4 regions of the Aeromonas sp. CU5 genome follow, and region 1 is predicted to be linked to each of the others. Evidence: riboswitches for the same ligand, from Rfam matches in the RefSeq annotation. Region 1 holds a riboswitch; each other region holds the start of a gene.
What was found. A riboswitch is a leader RNA that binds a small molecule or an ion and turns the genes downstream of it on or off. The one in region 1 is predicted to bind cyclic di-GMP.
Positions count from the first base shown of each region.

Region 2: linked by a shared signal. The riboswitch ahead of CK911_RS00915 (glycosyl hydrolase family 18 protein) and the one ahead of gbpA (N-acetylglucosamine-binding protein GbpA) in region 1 are both predicted to bind cyclic di-GMP.
Region 3: linked by a shared signal. The riboswitch ahead of CK911_RS12780 (glycosyl hydrolase family 18 protein) and the one ahead of gbpA (N-acetylglucosamine-binding protein GbpA) in region 1 are both predicted to bind cyclic di-GMP.
Region 4: linked by a shared signal. The riboswitch ahead of lafK (lateral flagellar response regulator transcription factor LafK) and the one ahead of gbpA (N-acetylglucosamine-binding protein GbpA) in region 1 are both predicted to bind cyclic di-GMP.

Region 1 covers NZ_CP023817.1:4,299,616-4,304,795, forward strand. The annotation lists gene CK911_RS19510 (amino acid ABC transporter ATP-binding protein) at 1-444, shown strand, start outside; gene CK911_RS19515 (transporter substrate-binding domain-containing protein) at 441-1,277, shown strand; gene gbpA (N-acetylglucosamine-binding protein GbpA) at 1,422-2,846, opposite strand; cyclic di-GMP riboswitch class I at 2,918-2,999, opposite strand; gene CK911_RS19525 (methyl-accepting chemotaxis protein) at 3,254-4,942, opposite strand.
Region 2 covers NZ_CP023817.1:207,445-212,624, forward strand. The annotation lists gene CK911_RS00910 (PAS domain-containing hybrid sensor histidine kinase/response regulator) at 1-2,392, shown strand, start outside; cyclic di-GMP riboswitch class I at 2,627-2,714, shown strand; gene CK911_RS00915 (glycosyl hydrolase family 18 protein) at 2,816-5,180, shown strand, end outside.
Region 3 covers NZ_CP023817.1:2,899,814-2,904,993, reverse strand. The annotation lists partial or broken gene CK911_RS12790 (transposase domain-containing protein) at 1-379, opposite strand, end outside; gene CK911_RS12785 (ExeM/NucH family extracellular endonuclease) at 508-2,676, opposite strand; cyclic di-GMP riboswitch class I at 2,973-3,055, shown strand; gene CK911_RS12780 (glycosyl hydrolase family 18 protein) at 3,204-5,180, shown strand, end outside.
Region 4 covers NZ_CP023817.1:3,375,510-3,380,689, forward strand. The annotation lists gene fliFL (lateral flagellar M-ring protein FliFL) at 1-1,601, opposite strand, end outside; gene lfiE (lateral flagellar hook-basal body complex protein LfiE) at 1,610-1,939, opposite strand; gene lafK (lateral flagellar response regulator transcription factor LafK) at 1,944-3,326, opposite strand; cyclic di-GMP riboswitch class I at 3,465-3,552, opposite strand; gene lfhA (lateral flagellar biosynthesis protein LfhA) at 3,743-5,180, opposite strand, start outside.

The DNA.
Region 1 (5,180 bases):
GTGCAAAAACGGGAGCGGGCAGAGGCGCTGCTGCAAGCCGAGCAGCTGTTGACCCGCATTGGTCTGTGGGATCGGCGTTACGACTATCCGCGTCAGCTCTCCGGTGGCCAGCAGCAGCGCATTGCCATCGTGCGGGCGCTGTGCATGAACCCGCAGGTGATGCTGTTTGACGAGGTGACTGCCGCCCTCGATCCGGAGATGGTGCAGGAGGTGCTGGAGGTGATCCGCGATCTCGCCGGCAGCGGCATGACCCTGCTCATCGTCACCCATGAGCTGGCCTTCGCCCGGGCGGTGGCGGATCGCATCGTCTTTATGGATGGCGGCCACATTCTGGAGCAGGCCGCACCCCATCAATTTTTCGACAACCCCAGGAGCCAGCGTGCGCGCCAGTTCCTCGCCAAGTTTTCTTATACCGATATCAACAAACGAAAGGAGTCAGCATGAAAAAAATCACCTCGGTTCTGTTTAGTGCTTTGCTGGGACTGGGTCTTGCCAGCGGCGTTGCCCATGCGGCGGACGGTTCCCTCGACAAGATCAAGGCCCGCGACAAGCTCATCGTCGGCGTCTTCACCGACAAGCCGCCGTTTGGTTATGTGGATGAGAAGGGGAACTACGTCGGTTTTGACACCGACCTTGGCCGCCGCTTCGCCAAGGATCTGCTAGGGGACGAGAACAAGATCGAGTTCGTGGCGGTGGAGCCCGCCAGCCGAATCCCCTTCCTGCAGAGCGACAAGGTGGATCTGATCCTCGCCAATATGACAGTGACCCCGGAGCGGCGCGAGGTGGTGGATTTTACCAACCCGAACCTGCGAGTGGCGGTACAGGTACTGGTGCCGGAAGGGAGCTCGGCCAAAAAGCTCGATGATCTGGCCAGCAAAACCCTGATCGTTACCACGGGCACCACGGCCGACATCTGGCTGACCCGCAATCATCCGGAGTGGAAGGTGCTCAAGTTCGAGAAGAATAGCGAATCCTTGCAAGCACTCTCTCAGGGGCGTGGCGATGCCTACGCCCAGGACAATCTGGTGCTGTTCAGTTGGGCCAAGGAGAATCCGGGCTACCGGGTATTGCCCGAAAAGCTGGGCTCGGAAGACCCCATCGCCCCTGCGGTGAAGAAGGGCAATATCGAGCTGCGTGACTGGGTCAACGACCGTCTCGCCAAGCTGGGTGAGGAGAAGTACCTGCTCAAGCTCTATGACCAGTATGTGCGTGACAAGTTGAGTGCAGATACAGATCCCAATGATGTGATCGTCGAAGGAGGAAAATGGCAGGGTTAATGGACAAGCCCTGTTTTGAAGAGTGTGTGCAGTGAGTGAAGAGTGAGGTCTTGGTTCCGTTGGCATGCAAACCGAAAGGTTTGGCCTTTCAAGGCGTCCCCCGTTCGGGGTGACGCCTTTTTTTATGGTTGTGTTTGGGTGGGATTAGTTCAGTTCAATCCAGGCATCTTGCCAGTTGGAACCGACACCCGGTTCATAATGAGTGGCGGTGGTTGCCCACTGCACGCAGTAGCCGTTGTAGGGGAACGGCTTGCACTGATAGACCTTGCCATTTTTCGGCTGCAGTACCTTGGTACCGGCGGTGTAGGACTTGATGTCGTTCGGGAAGATGAACTGGTAGTCGCCGCCACTGCTCGCCTCTTTAAACATCAGGTCCATGGTCTGCTGGATGGCTTCGCCGCCTGCTTTTGGCATGCCTTTGATCACCAGTTGATGATGGCCTGCTTTGAGCCCTTCCAGTGCCATGCTGAAGGTGTGGCTGCTGTCCTTGATATCGGCACTGCTCTGGCCTTTGGCGACACCGCCGTGGTCATACAGGGTATTGGTGACGGCCAGATCCCCCTGTGCAGTAACGGTAAAATCGAGAGTGATTTTGCCATCTTCAAGCACATAGTCGCTGGCCAAACCGCTGACGCTGACGGTGTCTACGACCGGTGGTTTCAGTTGCAGCAGGTCAATCTCGACTCGCTCCAGATTGCTGCCGCGCTTCAGATAGACAGGGTTCATGCCGTAGATCGGGTTGAACTCGCCATTGGCGCTCTGTTGGCCGGCGCGGATCTGGCTCTGCTCGGCGTTGATCTTGGTTGCCAGCGCATGAGTCCAGTTATTTTTCAGGCCTTGCTCATTGCTGGTAATGGTCAGCACGGTCTGCAGCTCGTGGCGCTCGCCGATGGCATCGAATACCCGGGTTACTGCCTTGTCGCCGATGGTCAGATCGATGGAGGGATAGATGGTGCCAGCCTGGCTCCACTCCAGCGGTGGCTGATTGCCATCCTTGAACTGGGCATCAATCATGTTGTAGAAGCTGTTGGCGGTATCACCCACTTCCCACACACCCAGGATGACCTGGTAACCGGTGCGCTCTGGCAGGTTGCACTGATGAGTGACCTGCTTGGGTGGCTGCACCATGTTGCCTTCAATGACGCAGAAGGGATTAAGGTCAAACGAGGCGCGAGTCAGCGGCTGGTTGGGGTTCCAATCCTGCTTGGTCAGGTAGTAACGCCAGTTGCGGGTCACGTGGTTGGCGGTGAAGGTCCAGCTGATGGCAAAGGGGCCAGCTTGTACATCACGTTTGGTCCAGCGATCGCTGGTCTGAACGTTCAGTTCGCTCCAGCGTGGGCTGCCCGCCGAGGCGATCTGACCATCTTGCGGGCCAGACTGCGGGAAGCCGGAGGGGCCTTCCACGCTTTGTGGCTCCCACTGCACGCCGCCACACTGGCTATTGCCGCCGGTCTTGCACAGGTAGTTGCGACTTTCGGGTTGGCTGATATAACCGTGAGCCAGGGCGCTGCCGCTGACCAGTAGTGCCAGTGCCGCTGCGGCATGACTAAGGTGGGTGTTTGCTGCCATATATTCCTCTGGGAACTAGAACTGGGCAGTCAATGGGCGATAGCTGGCGGGTGTCAGCACCCCATGGATGGAGTGGTAACCCCGCTATCCTGCAGTGTCGAAGGACCGGAGGCTTTGCGTCCTGATTTTACAATCAGTTTGCCAATTGACTATGTAAGGTGGCCGGAGCCAGATAATCGGCGAGACTATATCAATCAATGATTAATGTGTTAAGAATAAACGTTTAACTGAGATTTCAGGCTGACCTCTTGTCTGCTTAAGTGTCTGTTTTTCTTTTCCCTTTGTTATCGCACCAAGTGGTCGTGTCGCTTTTTTGTGCCTTAAGTTGTGCGCGCAATGTGGCTTTGGTGGTTTTAGCTGTGGTCAATCATCGCCAGCCTTGTTGCTGGCGATGATTGTGTCGTGGATCAGTGGCGGGCGCTCTGTTCTGTGACGGTTCGGGGGCTTGCATGGGGGATTTGCATCGGGGTGATAGTCGACTCCTTGCCCAGTTTAAACACCGCAAGCCGCTCATCCAGACTGCGGGAGAGGCCAGCCAGCAGCTCACTTTCTTGGGCCAGTTGTGAGGCGGACTGAGACATCTCCAGCGCCGAGTCGTTGATGCCGCTGACGTTGCGGTTCATATCCTCGGCTACCATGCTCTGCTGTTCGGCGGCGGTGGCAATCTGGGTCGCCATATCGCTCACATGCTGGATGCGGTTGACGATTTGGGTGAGATCCTGACCTGCCTGGCGTGACTGATTGACGCTGCTCTCCGCCAGTTTGCGGCTGGCATCCATGGCGCTGGCTGCACTAACGGCTCGCTGTTGCAGTTGGGCAATGGTGCTCTGGATCTCTTCGGTGGACTGGCGGGTGCGGCTTGCCAGCTGGCGCACCTCGTCGGCTACCACAGCAAAGCCACGGCCCTGCTCGCCAGCCCGTGCTGCCTCGATGGCGGCATTGAGGGCCAACAGGTTGGTCTGTTCCGAAATGGCGCTGATAACAGCCGTCACTTCGCTTATCTGCATTACCCCCTCCTTGAGCTGATTGACTTGTACTGTTGCCTGTTCCACCTCGGTAGCCAGCGCCTGAATACCGTGAACGCTGGCATGGACATCCTGGTTGCCCAAGCCTGCTTCACTGGTGGCATCCTGGGTATCGCGGGCGGTATTTTCAGCATGACCCGCCACATCGGTGATGGTGGCACTCATCTCGTTCATGGCGGTGGCGAGCTGGGCCAGTTGATCCCGCTGGCTGGTGACCGCCTGATTGGTCTGCTCGGCAGAGGCGGCGATGCGCAGGGCGGCATCCGCCACGTTGCGGGCCCCCAGACTTGCTTCCAGCAGGGCGTGCCGGATGGCATCCAGACTCTGGTTGGTGCAGCGGGCGACCATACCCAACTCATCCTTGCCGTGCACCGGGATGCTCACCACCAGATCGCCCTTGGCAACCCGTTGCATGGCGTGGTTGATCTGATTGAGGGGGGAGACAATGGAGTGAGTGATGCGCCAGCCCAGCAGCCCCATCAGCAAGACCGCGATGGCAGTGGCTGTACCCATCTTCATGTATTGGGCCCAGATGGTCTGCTGGATATCCTGCAGCAGCATGCCGGAACCGAGGATCCAGCCCCAGGGTTGATAGCCGGAGACCATGGAGAGCTTGTCAGCCGTTTCGCCTGACGGACCGGTCCAGACATATTGCAGGGTGCCCTGTTTACCCCCTTTGGCGATATCCACCATCTGGAACCAGAACTGCCCAGCGGTGGCGGCCCCCCCTTCCCCCATCTTCTGACCGACCAGCTCGGGGCGGATAGGGTGCACCAGCATGGTGCGGTTCTCGTCGATGACAAACAGGTAGTTGTTGCCATCAAAGCGGGTGTTGGTCAGCAGCTTGCGCGCTTCCTGCTGCGCCTGCTCTGCTGGCAAGGTGCTGGCCAGAAACTGGATCTGGCTCATGGTTTGCCCCAGCACCGCATTGAGCCGCGCCTCTCGCTCGCTCATCAGATTGCGCTGGAGTGCATTGGCCGAGATAAACAGCAGCGAGATAAAACCGACAAATGCGACCGTGAGCAGCAAGATCAATTTGCGGCTCACAGTGATATCACCGAGCTTGAACATGACGAAACCCTCATTATCCCTATTGATGTGACGTGGCTCGTTACCGCGGTAGCCTAGTTTCATAAATTAACGACTCATTGTTGCAGCCGTTCGTCGGCCTTTTTCAAATGAGTGTTTTGACAACAGTATAGCCAGCAGACAGCGATACTCACTTTTTGGTAGCGTGTTCATGCGCATCCCTGCGTCATTTTTGCCAAAGAGTGTGAATGGTTTGGCATTTCAGCAAAAAATAAGGAGT
Region 2 (5,180 bases), 520 kb from region 1:
CAACGATCTGGTGCTGCCGGTGCTGCTGCGCCGTTTCTGGCGGCAGGGGCGCGACGAACGGCTGGTGCGGCTGCTGCTGCAGGTGCGCCGCGGCGCCATTCTGCTGATTTTGCTGGCGGCCTGGGGGCTCTACCTTTGGCTCGGCGATCTCACCAGTCTCTCCCGCATCGGCTATCTCTCGTTTGGCGCTGTGGCCCAGTTTGCACCGGCCCTGCTGCTCGGTCTCTACTGGCGCCACGGCAATCGCAAGGGGGTCTATCTTGGTCTCTTCCTCGGGGTGAGTCTCTGGTTCGTGACCCTGCTGGTGGAGAGCGGGTTGCTGGCCGGTTCACCGCTGGCCGAGCTGCTGGCACCGCCGGACTGGCCCGCGTTTCGCGATCTTAGCCTGGGCGCCTGGTGCATCTTCCTGAGTCTCGTGCTCAACCTGCTCGGCTACGTGGTGGGTTCCCTGCTGTCGCGCCCGGCGGTGAGCGAGCGGCTGCAAGCGGCCAACTTCGTCGGCAAGCCGAGCCGTGATACCGCCGCCCTCTATCAGGCGCGGGTCTCGGTCAAGGAGCTGGAGATGCTGGCGGCTCGCTTCGTCGGTTCGAGCCGGGTTAAGCGCGCCTTTGGCCGCTTCGCCGGTGAGCGGGGCGGCACCTTGGCGCCCCAGATGCAGGCTTCGGCCGAGCTGATCGCCCACACCGAGCGGCTGCTGGCAGGGGTATTTGGCACCTCGTCGGCGCGGTTGGTGCTCGCCTCGGCCCTGCAGGGGCGCAACATGCAACTGGAGGAGATTGCCACCATTGTCGATGAGGCCTCCGACGTGTTTCGCTTCAACCGCGGCCTGCTGCAGGGGGCGATCGAGCATATCGGGCAGGGGATCTCTGTGGTGGATCGGGAGCTCAGGCTGGTGGCCTGGAATCGCCGCTACATCGAGCTGTTCCACTATCCTCCGGGGCTTATTCAGGCGGGGCGCTCCATCGAGCAGATCATCCGCTACAACGCCGAGCAGGGGCTCTGTGGCCCCGGCGATATCGAGGACCATGTGGCACGGCGGGTCGCCTTTATGAAGCGCGGCAGCGCCCATATCTCGGCGCGAGAGCGCCCGGACGGGCGGGTTATCGAGATGCAGGGCAACCCTATGCCCGCCGGTGGTTTCGTCATGACCTTTACCGACATCACCCCGTTTCGCGATGCGGAACGGGTGCTGCGCGAAGCGAACGAACATCTGGAGGCGCGGGTGGCCGAGCGCACCCACGAGCTCTCCGAACTCAACCGCCAGCTGCTGCTGGTGAACCAGCAGGTGGAGCGGGCCAACCACTCCAAGAGCCGTTTTCTGGCGGCGGTCAGCCACGATCTGACTCAGCCTCTCAATGCCGCCAAGCTGTTTACCTCCTCCCTGTTGGAGATGCTGCCAGCATCTGGTGATCAGGCCCGCATCGCCCGCCATATCGACGATGCATTGGGGGCGACCGAAGATCTCATCACCGATCTGCTCGATATCTCGCGGCTCGAAGCGGGCAAGTTCAAGGCCAAGAAGATCGACTTCGCCTTGCGCGATCTGTTCGACAACCTCAAGGCGGAGTTTGGCGTGCTGGCGCAGGCGGGGGGAATCCACTTCTCGGTGGTGGAGAGCAAGCATGCGGTACACAGCGATGTGCGGCTGCTGCGGCGGGTGCTGCAGAACTTCCTCACCAATGCGTTTCGCTATAACCCGGCTGGCCGGGTGCTGCTCGGCTGTCGCCGGATCGGGGAGAAGATCCGCATCGAGGTGTGGGACAATGGCCCCGGCATCCCGCAGGATAAACAGGAGGCAATTTTCGACGAGTTCTCCCGCCTTGATCACTCCCGCACCGCCAAGGAGCAGGGGCTCGGTCTGGGACTCGCCATCGCCCGCGGCATCTCGCAAGTGCTCGGTCATCAGCTCACCCTGCAGAGCTGGCCGGGCAAGGGGTCGGTCTTTGCGGTGACCCTCAATCTGGCGACCCGCCCGGTTGTGCCCCATCAGTTGGCCGTGCCTGTGGTGCGTGACAGCCAGCTGGAGGGGGTGGCCGTGCTTTGCATCGACAACGAGCGGGACATTCTGACCGCCATGAGCACCTTGCTCGGCCGCTGGGGCTGCGAGGTGCGCTGCGCCGTTGATCTGGCCGAAGCCGAAGTGCTGGTGGCAGAAGGGTTTGTGCCTAGGCTGGTGCTATCTGACTATCACCTCGACGACGGCAAGACCGGGCTGGAGGCGCTGGCTGCGCTGCAGCTGGTGTGTGGCGACGAGCTGGGGGGCATCATCATCAGCGCCGATCGCAAGAGCGAGTTGCAGGCGCAGATCCGCGAGGGAGGTTACGGCTACATCAGCAAGCCGGTCAAACCGCTCAAACTGCGGGCGCTGATGAACAGCCTGTTGCTGCGATAGCAGCACCTCAGGCGGCAAGCCGTGAACCGGCTCACAAAACCGCACAAATATGGTGACAACCATCGTCATGGTGGTTCGTCATACATGGCCCCGGATTGGCGATGATCCCTTCACTATTTCGTGTGATAACGACCGATAGCCATTCTGGTCAGCCACTTGTTGTGAAAGTCGACAGTAGCGCACCTGATCCGCTCACTCTATAGTCGGGATGCGATTATTTTTATCGCGAATGAAGTAGCTAAAGGGCAAACCGATCGCGAGATCGGGACGCAAAGCTTCCGGTCCAGGGATGAGCCGTACTTGAGATAGCGGGGCCACCACAGGTTGTTGTGCACCTTTGCCAAGAGGCCGCACTGCTTCTGGGTTACCTGTCAGGGCGTCGCCCTTTTCGTTGCCTACATAACGAAATAGGGAAATATAACAATGCTAAGTCCAAAGCCTACCATGCTGGCCCTCGCGGTCGGTCTCTGTTGTGCCACTTCCGTTTATGCTGCGCCCCCCGGCAAGCCTGCCATTGCCGCGGGCCCCACCAAGTTTGCCATTGTGGAGGTCGATCAAGCCGCCAGCGCCTACAACAATCTGGTCAAGCGGAAGGATGCCGCTGACGTCGAAGTGAGCTGGAACCTCTGGAGTGGCGATATTGGCCAGACCGCCAAGGTGCTGTTTGATGGCAAGGAGATGTGGTCCGGCCCCTCTGCCGCTGCAGGAACGGCTAAATTCAAGGTGAAGAAAGGGGGGCGGTACCAGGCTCAGATAGCCCTCTGCAACGCCGATGGATGTACCCTCTCCGACAAGAAGGAGATAGTGGTCGCCGATACCGACGGCAGCCATCTGGCGCCACTCAAGGCCGCGCTGCAGGAGAACAACAAGCCTTACGCCAACAAGTCCGGCAAGGTGGTGGGGACTTACTATGTGGAGTGGGGGGTCTATGGCCGCAAGTTTACCGTCGACAAGATCCCGGCCCAGAACCTGACCCATATCCTCTATGGTTTCACCCCCATCTGTGGCGGGGATGGCCTCAACGACAGCCTCAAAGAGATCGAAGGGAGCTTCCAGGCGCTGCAGAAAGCGTGTGCCGGTCGCGCCGACTTCAAGGTGGCGATGCACGATCCCTGGGCTGCCGTCCAGATGTCGCAAGGCAATCTCTCCGCTTGGGATGAGCCCTACAAGGGCAACTTTGGCAACCTGATGGCCCTGAAACAGGCTTATCCGAACCTCAAGATCCTCCCCTCGGTCGGCGGCTGGACCCTTTCCGACCCCTTCTATTTCCTCGGTGACAAAACCAAGCGCGATGTGTTCGTCGGCTCGGTGAAGGAGTTCCTGCAGACCTGGAAGTTCTTCGACGGCGTTGATATCGACTGGGAGTACCCGGGCGGACAGGGCGCCAACCCGAAGCTGGGTAGCCCGAGCGATGGTGCCACCTATGTGACCCTGATGAAGGAGCTGCGGGCCATGCTCGACGAGCTGGAGGCCGAGACCGGTCGCCAGTATGAGCTCACCTCGGCCATCGGGGCGGGTGGCGACAAGATCCAGGATGTGGACTACAAGGCAGCCCAGCCCTACATGGATCACATCTTCATGATGACCTACGACTACAACGGTGGCTGGAGCAACACCGAGCTGGGTCACCAGACCAACCTCTATGCGGCGAGCTGGGATCCCAATACCAAGTACACCACCGACAAGGCGGTCAATCAGCTGCTGGCGCAGGGGGTAGATCCTGGCAAGCTGGTGGTCGGTGCCGCCATGTATGGCCGTGGCTGGACCGGGGTGAGCGGCTATCAGGGTAACAACCCCTTCACCGGCAAGGCGACCGGCAAGGTGAAAGGAACCTGGGAAGATGGGGTGGTGGATTACCGCGACATCGTCAACAACCGGATGGGGGCTGGCTGGGAGCAGGGCTATGACGAGGTGGCCGAGGGGCCCTATCTGTTCAAGGCGGCCACTGGCGATCTCATCACTTATGACAATGAGCGTTCGGTCAAGGCCAAGGGGCAGTATGTGCTGGCCAACCAGCTCGGTGGCCTCTTCTCCTGGGAGATCGACGCCGACAACGGCGACATCCTCAATGCGATGCACGAAGGGCTGGGCCACGGCAGTGGCATCACGCCGCCGGTCAACAAGCCGCCATTGGCCAACGCGGGCAGTGACCTCAAGGTGACCGGTCCGACCGAGGTGACGCTGGATGGTTCGGCCTCCCACGATCCGGAGAATAGTGCTCTCAGTTACAGCTGGAAGCAGATCTCCGGGCCGCAGGCTGGCTTGCTCGACGCCACTCAGGCCAAGGCGCGGGTGGTATTGAACGCCGTGGCGAGCGACATCAATCTGGTGTTCGAGCTGACGGTGACCGATGACCAGCAGTTGAGTGCCAAGGATCAGGTTGTTGTCACCAACAAGGCGCCGCAAGCCAACCTGGCACCGGTGGTGAGTGTGCCAGCCACAGCCTCTGTGGAGGCGGGCAAGCAGGTGACCATCAAGGCCACCGCCTCCGATCCTAACGGCGATCCGCTGACCTATCAGTGGAGCGTGCCAGCAGGCATCACCGCGACAGGCCAGAACAGCGCCACTCTGGTGGTGACAGGCCCGAGCGTGACCAGCGACACCGGTTATGATCTTAGCCTCACCGTTTCCGACGGCGGGCTGGATGCCAGCGCGGCAACCCGTTTGACGGTCAAACCGGCCAGCGGCGGCGGTGGTTGCACGGCGACTGATCCGGATGCGGTCAATTGGCCAGTTTGGAAAGCGGCAACCACCTATAACAGCGGCGACAAGGTGAGCCACAACCAGC
Region 3 (5,180 bases), 1.4 Mb from region 1:
GGTCTTCAGGATAACGTTCCCGCCCCCACACATCAGCACACTGCTTGAACAGCCACTCGAGCGGCTGTTTGCCGAGTCGCTGACGGGCTTGAGACAGGGCACTGTCAGCGAGCAAGGCATCATTTGCCAAACCTTCGGCACAGATGTTGAGGCGCCGAGCGACCTCGGAGATGGGCTCATTGCGAAAAAAGGCCATCCCCACGACGAGCCACAAGACCATATCAGCAGGTAAGCGGCGTCGGCGGATAGTGGCCTTTTCAGACAAGGCGGCAGCGGCAGTAATCCATTCGTCGGGAATATGGTCGGCAAAAATTGCCAACCGGGCCAGCATGTCGCCAGATGCTTCAATAACATCGCTCAGGTCGTTTGCAATAGACATAAAAAAATCCGGAACCAATGATTGGTTCCGGATTGTCCTACAGCAGAAGGATCGGTCAATGGATCCTTAACTGATCAGCATTGCACTATACTCGTGGGCTTTGGTCACGCTCTCGGCGGGCAGAATAATTAACGGCGCTGACGTCGCCAAGCCAGCGGCAACAGTGCCAGCAGGCCGAGTCCCAATGCACCACCGCCTGAGGAGGTGTCCGGTTTGCTGGCATCGATCTCCAATTTCAGGTCGACGATGATGGGATCATGGTCGGAGGCGCTGAAGGGGTTGTCAGACTTGAGCAGTGCATCGGTGTATTTAGCTGCGTACTCGAACTGACTGCTCTCGAAGGCGTTGATATGCCAGTCAAAGACCCCGGTCACCTTGCTGGCTAGCGCCGGGTTGGCGAGGGCATAGTCCAGGGTACCCAACTCCCCGTCGTAGCTGTAGGAGATGGCTTTTTCCTTGTTGAATTTGACGTTCAGGTCGATCAGGCCGTAGCTCTTGGTCACCTCGCGACCGAGCTGCTCATAGGACTGGTCACCGATAAAGGTGTGGGAGGCCGATACGATCTTGCGTTCGCTGGTGGCTGGGTTGTAGTCGGTCAGCACCCGGATCGGATCTTCCTTGGCGTAGGAGTTGAAGTCGCCAACCAGCAGCACTTGGCCCGGCAGTTTACTGACCGCTTCACCCAGCACTTTGGCGGCGGAGACCCGGAACTCGGTGCACTTGCCCTGCAGGTCGGCCGGTTCTGTCTTGCCATCGCTATTTTCGTAGCAGCCTGACCCCTTGGATTTGAGGTGGTTGACCACCAGCGTCAGCGGCTCTTTGCTCTTGGCGACGGTGAAAGTCTGAACCAGAGAGTCGCGCTGACCGGCTGTCTTGGTCATACCACCTGTGGTGTAGCGCTGCTCCGGCAGCTTGATGACGCTGGCATCCCCGCTGGGGGTGAGCAGGGCAGGGCGGTAGATCATCGCCACCATGATGGTATCGCCGCCGAAGAACTTGCCATCGATGAGGGCACTCACCGGCAGGCGCACATAGGCGTAGTGTTTGCTCGCATCCTTCTGCTGTTCGTTGAGGCGGGTCACCAAGTTGTGGAGGGCCGAGTTATCCTCGAAGCCGTTATTCTCCATCTCCATCAGGCCGAGCAGATCCGCATCCATCTCGGTGATGGCGTTGGCTATCTTGGTGCGTTGCTTTTCGAATGAGAGCAATGCTTTGGCGCCACGGTTACAACTATTTGCTTTTGGATCAGTGTTATCCGCATCCGATTGGTCTTTGCATTGAACATTGAGTGCACCACCAATACTGGAGTGGCTGGTGAAGTAGTTGAGCACGTTAAGGCTGCCGACCCGTATGTTGGTACTCGGCGTGCGGGCAGGTGAGGTCAGCTGTCGATCATTTTCTGGTGTGCGCAGCAGATTGCCGACACTGAGGGTGACATCGTTTGGCACCATCAGACGGAAGGCATCTTTGTTGTAGATCACCGCACCCTCCAGGCCCTCGAATTGATCACCGATGCGCAGATAACCCTGGTCGGCATCCAAAGCCGGGAACCAAGGAAGAGCTCCATCCTTTACCTTGAAATCAGACTCGACGACCAGACGGTTGCTGCCATTTTTGCTGGCCAGAGCAATCGCTTCTTGACTGTTGGCAATATGGAGCTGGGTTGGCTTGATGAGCGGAGCCTTATGGGAGAGTTCTAGGCTGGTGCGAGAGGCTTTATAGTCGGAGCTAAAGTTGCGCGTCAGGTGAAGATCACTGCTGCTGTTGAGACGTACACGCATCCCTTCATGGCGATTGAGTGCATTGGTCAAGGTCTCATTGTCGTTGACCTTGAGCACACTCACCGGTACGTTTTTGCCTTGCCCTAACACCTGGAGCCGGGGAACTGTACCATCCCACTTCAGCTTGAGCTGAGTGCCGCCCATGTACTCCTCGACCTGGGCTTCCAAGCAGAGCTCTGTACCCACCTTGATATCAGAACGAGCATCCTTGAGGTAGATGAAGATGCCGTCTGAGGTGGCCGGGTTGCCATCACCCACAGGGTCGGTCAGATAGAAGCCTCTGGTCAGGCTTTGGCTCACGGTGGTGACAACACCCTTGACGTGGAAGGAGACTGGGCTGATAGCACCATTGGTGGTTGGAGAGGTGGCCAGCGCGCTGGCAGAGCCTGTGCCCTGAATGGTCGGGATGGGGGTGAGTTGAGCCGGATCGGACGGGCAGACAAATGCCGCATGGGCGCCTGAGGATGCAAGTGCCAGCCCCACGGCCAGCGACAGCAGGGTACGAGTACCTTTCATAGGTGTTCCTTTTTTATTTTTGCCAGTGATTCCATAGCCTTGGCTCGTTGACCAAGGGCGCGCATTGTCACATTTCTGGCATGTCGTACCAGTGAGCCAACGCACATTACGGGGATGCAAATGAGGGTGATTTTGGTTTTTTTGACTTGGCTAACAGTATGAAATTAATGATAAAAATATTAATTCCTGGCTAGCTGAACATGGAGGGTTAGCTGGAAATTCACATATTTTCTTTCGAGAATTAAGATTGAGACTCTGCTGGTTGATTCCTATACTCGGCATGTTCCTCAAGGAACCCAGGTAAAGGGCAAACCGGCAGTGATGTCGGGGCGCAATGCCTCCGGTCTTGATCATGGATCCAGATAGCGGGGTTTCCCTGGGTGAGGGTGGTTTTTGTGGCAAGTCCATTGCCAGTTGTCTGCGCCCATCATGCAGGTTGCGATTGTTCTTTGCCTTGGTGACCAATGCCAAGACAAAACAAGGAAGATAACAATATGCAACAGCTCTTCAGACCCAGCCGGCTTGCCATGCTGGTTGCCCTTGCGGCTGTGCCCGCCTGGGCTCAGGTCGCTTATCCCGCCTATAAATCCGGTACTGCCTACAAGGCTGGCGATATCGTCAGCAACGTCGGCGCTCTCTACGAGTGCAAAGAATTTCCCTATTCAGGCTGGTGCGGGGCATCTCCCTATCACTATGAACCGGGCGTTGGTGCGGTCTGGGCTGATGCCTGGAGGCTCTATGGCGGCGAAGTGCCACCCCCGGCACTCGGTGTAGCTGTCAGCTCACCGGCTGTCGGTGCCCGTTTCAATGAAGGTGCCAGCGTGGCGCTGGCGGTGAGCTTGAGCGGCCCGGTGACTGCGCTGGTCAAGGTGGAATATCTTGTTGACGGCAAGCAGGTCGCCACGGCGAGCGCTTCCCCCTGGAATGCCAGTTGGAGTGCCGCCGGTGTGGGTGCCCATGCCCTGAAAGCGCGGGCGCTGGATAAAGATGGCAAGGTGCTGAGCGAGGCGGATTCCAGCTTCAAGGTCACCACCGTGGTGGCACCAGAGGCGCCCAAGGCGAGCATCAGCAGCCCGGCCAGCGGTGCCAAGGTGACGCTGGGTCGCAGCGTGGCGGTCAGCGGCAACGTCACCGATGCCAACAACGATGTGGCCAAAGTCGAGCTGTTTGTCGATGGCAAGAAGGTGGGTGAGGACAACGCCGCCCCCTGGCAGGTCAACTGGACGCCGGATACCAAGGGCAGTGCCGCCCTCAAGCTGGTGGCCACCGACAAGACCAATCTGAGTGGCGAGTCGGCGGCGGTGACCGTCAATGTCGAGGAGGCTGCCTTGCCGCCAGATGGGGGGAACCTCTCCTGCGATATCCGCCAGATCTATCGCCCGGATGGTTACGAGTGCATGGGGGATGACCACGCCCGCCGGGTCATCGGCTATTTCACCTCCTGGCGCACCGGCAAGAATGGCCTGCCCGCCTATCTGGTGAGCGATATTCCGTGGAACAAGATCACCCACATCAACTATGCCTTCGCGGCAGTGGATGAGCAGAGCCACCAAGTCAAGGTGGACGACGCTGCCACCAAGATGACCTGGGATGGCGTGCCGGGTGCCGAAATGGATCCTGAATTCGCCTACAAGGGCCACTTCAACCTGCTGTCGAAGTACAAGAAGCAGTATCCGGACGTGAAGACCCTCATTTCGGTAGGGGGCTGGGCCGATACGCGTGGTTTCTACACAGCTACTACCAAGGGCGATTGCTCGGTCAATACCGACGGCATCAATGCCCTCGCCACGTCGGCAGTTGGTTTCATCCGTCAGTACGGCTTTGACGGGGTCGATATCGACTACGAATACTCCACTTCCATGAAGGATGCGGGTAACCCCAACGACTTCCCGCTCTCCAACCAGTGCCGCGGCAAGCTGTTTGCCAACTACAAGGTGATGATGCAGACCTTGCGTAACAAGCTGGATGCAGCGGGCAGCGAGGATGGTCGCAAGTACATGTTGACCATCGCCTCCCCGGCGTCGGCCTACTTGCTGCGCGGGATGGAGAACTTCCAGGTCACCCAGTACCTCGATTACGTCAACCTGATGACCTATGACTTCCACGGTGCCTGGAACAACTTTGTCGGCCACAACGCAGCCTTGTTTGACAACAAGGCTGATGGAGAGTTGGCCAACTGGGGTGTCTACACCCAGAAAGAGTTTGGCGGCATCGGTTACCTCAATGCGGCCTGGTCGGCACACTACTTCCGTGGTGCGCTGGCAGCCGGCAAGATCAACGTCGGTGTGCCCTATTACACCCGCGGTTGGCAAGGGGTCAGTGGTGGTACCCACGGTCTGGGTGGCAAGGCGGCCCTGCCGAGCCAGAGCGATTGCCAGCCCGGCACCGGTGGCAGCACCATTCCGTGCGGCAACGGGGCGGTCGGCATCGACAACATCTGGCATGATCTGGACAAGAACGGCAAAGAGATCGGCGGTGGCGCCGTGCCCATGTGGCATGCCAAG
Region 4 (5,180 bases), 920 kb from region 1:
AACTGAGGTTCTATCTTGTTGTCTGCGTGGATCAAGCCATTGGACAACGCGGCCGATAGTTGGGGATCATCACTACGCATGGACAATCCGACGGTGGGCTCCAGCTCTTCATCTGCCAGATTGACTTCCATATCCGGCTGTTGCTGGGTACGGACCAGATGTTTCACCAACGGGCGAATACCGAAGAATACCAGCGTCAGGCCAAGCAAACCGCCGACCAGATAACGCAAGGAGTCTTGCCAGTACGGGGTTTCCCACCAGCCGGATTCGGGAGCCGTCACTGGTACTGCACCATTGAAATCAAAGGCCTGCAGACTGATCTGATCACCACGAGACTCATCGAAACCGACTGCACGCTCCACCATCTGACGGATCTGTTCCAGTTGATCGGCACTCCAGCCACCTTCAGGAGCGATCTGTTGGTTAAGTAGAATGGATACGTTGATCCGCTCCAGACGCCCCTGCTGATAAGTGGTATGCACTATAGTGCGGCTGTTTTCGTACTGCTTGCTGACTTCCTGACGCTCAGTACGTGTATCATTCTGTGGTTGTGGCTGCGCAGCATTACCTTTGGCGGTATCGGCTTTATCCTCTTTCGCTGAGGTTTCTGGCGGACGGTTGGAAAGCGCCCCGGGAATGCCCATCGCCAACGCATCGACGGTTTTGTCCGATTTGTTGGACTCATGAGTCACCACACCTTGCGGATCGAGCTGCTGTTGGGTCTCTTCGACAGCATTGAAGTTCACGTCAGCCGCAATCTGCACCTTGAAATTGGTACTGCCCAACATGGGGTAGAGCATGTCACTGGCGCGTTGACGGATGTATTGCTCCAGCTTGCGGACATACTCCATCTGCTGGACACTCTGTTTGCCAAAACCAACCTTATCGCCCAATTCTGCGCTGAGCAGTTGGCCTGATTGATCCACCACAGTCACGGCACCGGGTTTCATTCCGGAGATACTGCCAGCCACCAGATTGGCGATCGCCTCGACCTGGCCTGCTTCGATGGATTGGCCCGGTTGCACATCGAGCATCACTGACGCGCTGGGTTTTTCCTCATCTCGCCCCACGAACAGCGTGCGCTTCGGTATAGCCAGATGAACACGGGCACTACGCACAGCATCAAGCGCTATGATAGTTCGGGCCAGTTCACCTTCCAGGGCATGACGATAACGCGCCCCTTCCATAAATTCGCTGGTGCCCAATCCGGTTACGTTGTCCAAACCTTCCAGGCCAGACGGCATAGCCGCACGAACCCCTCGTGCAGCAAGCGCCATCCGGACATGAGCCAACTGGTTTTCAGGAACCAACACCTGACCGGTGCTTTTTTCCAAACGGAAAGGCACCTGTTCCTTCTCCAGCATCTCCATGATGTTGGCGGTATCGTATAGCTCCTGTTTACCATATAGGGGGACATAGTTTTTGCTGGAGGTCCACAGGATCACCACAATGGTACCAGCGACAATCGCAGCTAGCAGGGCAATGGTCAGGATCGATTTGTTGTCACGGGAAAGAGTACGCCAGTTACGCAGCCCCTCTTGAAGTTTGATCTTGAACGAATCGGAGGCAGTCCCCTCAGGGGATGTTACAAGTTCAGTCATCAGTTACCTCAAAGTGGCATGCGCATGATGTCGTCAAAACCGGTCATCAGCTTGTTGCGCACCTGCATCAAGGCTGAAAAACTCAGGCCAGCTTTTTGACTCGCCACCATGGCGCCAACCAGATCATCACTCTGTCCGGCATCGACCGATGCCATCAACTTTGAGGCAATATTTTGCTGTTCATTGACACGCCCTACCACATCGTGCATCGCATCTGAAAACGATGCTCCCGATACATCACTATTGGATTCGATAGAAGGAGTCTGACTGGCGACACGCTGCATCTCCTGCATTTGTTGCAGTAGTGTCACCTGTGATGACATCATTTGAATCTTCACTATGTTATCCCTCTGCTTGAATCTGCTGTTCAATATCAATGCCTTGCTCACGCATCGCCGCAAGCTTGTAGCGCAGCGCCCGGGTCGTCATGCCCAGTGCATCGGCTGTGCGGGTACGATGGCCACGAAAGCGGCGCAAGGTCTCTAATACAAATTGGAACTCGGCATTCCGACGGGTTTCACTTAACCCCTCAGGAGCATGCCACATGTCTGATGCGGCTGTTTCTTGGACAAGAATACAATTTGGCAGCATCAAATCGACTGACTGTATATGCAAACCACGCGCCATAATTAACGAACGTTGTATAACATTATCAAGCTCCCGCACATTACCTGGCCACTCATAAGACAGCAGCAACTGGCAGGCCTGCTGACTCAAGCTGTATCCCTGCTGAGGTGCATAACGCTCAATAAAGTAGTTAGCCAGAGGAATAATATCGTCAGGACGTTCACGCAGGGCGGGCCAGCTCATTGGCAAAACATCAAGGCGATAAAAAAGGTCTTCACGGAACAGCCCATCAGCAACCAAAGTCCGCAAATCTTTATTACTGGCAGCAATAATTCGAACATCCAGCGCAATCGTTTGATTACTGCCAAGGCGCTCCACTTCTTTCTCCTGCAACACCCGTAATAACTTGGCTTGCAGGTTCAAAGGCAGTTCAGATATTTCATCCAGCAACAGGGTACCACCCTGTGCCAATTCAAACTTGCCAGGCTGTGCAGAGGTAGCACCAGTGAACGCACCTTTATTGTGGCCGAAAAGAATCGACTCAAGCATTGCCTCCGGAATGGCCGCACAATTAATTGCCACGAACGGCTTTTCAGACCTGACTGACATTTCGTGAATATAACGGGCCAACCGCTCTTTACCGGTACCGGACTCACCACCGATGAGAATGGTGGCAGATGTTTTGGCCGCTCGCCGAGCCAGTTGCAATACCTGCAGGCTCATGGGAGAAACGGCTATCAGATTGGGGATCGCCTGACGAAGGCGTAAAGCACCGCGCACCGCATCAAGCAATTGCTGAGTGCCGAAGGGTTTGACAATATAGTCGATAGCCCCGGCACACATGGCTTCCGCAGCAATCGCAGCCTGATGCTCATTGACCATGATGACGCAGTCTAGCCCCTCAAACTCGCGTAGAATACGCGGCCCAAGCTCGGTCATGGCATCCATATCGAGCAAGATCAAATTAACATCATTGCCAGCAATAATGCCTTTTGATTGTTTAACAGAATTAACACTAGATACACGATACCCCTCTTCCGAGAGGCGTGTTTTGATAATATTTTCAGCGGTTAATGTGGGTCGTATCAATAATATGTGTGGGGTAATGCTATGACTACACAACCCGTTTGTTGTATTTATCGGTAATCCCGAAAGCATAGGAATCTGACACCTGCGACTGTGGATAGAACAATCAATAAAGATGAAGAGTCAGAGACAAGAACGCCATACAAGATCGCACTGCATCAACAGTGCGACATTATATCGATGTGGTAACAAGGAGATGTCTAGATACACCTTGGTAACCCCGCTGTCATTAGCTTTCCCGCTGTTAGACCGGAGGCTTTGCGTCCTGACTTTTCAGTTCAGTTTGCCCTTATCATGTGATTGTCCATGTCTGGACGGCACGACCATATTGTTCGCTTGGTCGTTGAATACACACTTATTGTTATAATGATTATTTTTAGTTGACGTAGCACTGCGTCAATTTTAGTCACATCATATAGTATTCATACGGTAATTCAAGCAGGAGTGCGGAAAAAACACTTCCCTTCAGGATATTTATCCAACAGCAATTAACCAAGTGTACCAATTACCTCCACCCGTAACTCTTCAGGTATTTCATTGTAAGAAAGCACTTTGAGACCCTTTGCAAATGATCGGGCATAACGGGCCATTAACGGCCTCAGTTGAGGCATAACAACTAACACGGGGGCATGTCCCAACTGCTGCAGCTGCTCCTTCACCAACGGCATATTCTGCTGCAATTGGGCCAGCAGTTGCGGATCAACAGGGAAGCTGTCCAGCTGGATCTTGCCCTGCTGCTGTGACTGGTTCATCGCGGCCAGCAATGTCTGCTCAAGTCGATCATCCAGGGTAAACGTGGCCAGCACATCGCGATTGCCAATGGCCTGTCGCACAATCTGGCGCTTCAAGGCGCAGCGCACATCAGAGGCCAGCAAGACCGGATCTTTGGTCAGCTCACTCGCATCCAGCAGTGTCGTAGCAATGGTACGTATATCGGTCAGGCTGACCTGTTCCTTTAGCAATTGACGAAAAACTCTCAATTGCTGCATCTGGGTCAGCGCCAGATTAAGCTCTTCAGCCAGCCGGGGTGACTGACTGGCCAGGTATTGGCCCAGCTTGCCCACTTCATCATGACCAAACAGCGCATCAAGTTGTTCACGCAACAGCTTGCTGGCATGAGTGGCAATCACTGTGGCAGAGTCCACCACCGAGTAGCCGAGATTAAGCGCCTTGGCCTTGTGCTCCGGTGAGATCCAGACCGCACTCATACCGTAGGCAGGGTCCTGGGTCAACTCGCCATCGAGCGCACCATAAGTCTCACCACTGCTGATCGCCATCAAGCGCTGACAATCCACATTCCCCATCGCCAACGCGACACCGGACAACTTGATCCGGTACTGATCCGGTTGTAACTGCAGATTGTCGCGCACGCGGATCTCGGGGAGCAGAAAGCCATACTGCTCAGAGAGGGTTTTGCGGATCCCGCGCACCCGAGCAAGCAATTCCGCCCCTTTATCCGTTTCAGCCAATGGTACCAGACGATAACCAAGCTCGATGGCAACCGTATCAACCGGCAGCAAGTCCTGCCACTCCAGTGCCTGCTGTTCAGGCTGGATCATTTGACGAGTCAGCTCTTGCGCCGCATCCAGATCCGGCACATTGACGGCGCGCTTGCTGACACTCCAGCCAGTCCAAGCCAGCACAGCAGCAAAACTGAGGAATGCGAACATGGGCATGCCTGGCACCAGACCCAATATCAACATGATAATTGCCGAGGTATAGATAACCCGGGGGGAAGCAAGAATCTGTTGGCCAACCTGATCAGCCATCTCCCCCTCATCGCTGACCCGAGTCACGATAATCGCAGCGGCAGTCGACATCAGCAGGGACGGGATCTGGGCAACCAGACCATCACCAATGGTCAGCAGCGCATAGCGCTGGAAGGCATCGGCGACGGGCAAAGCATGCTGGAAGATGCCAATGGCC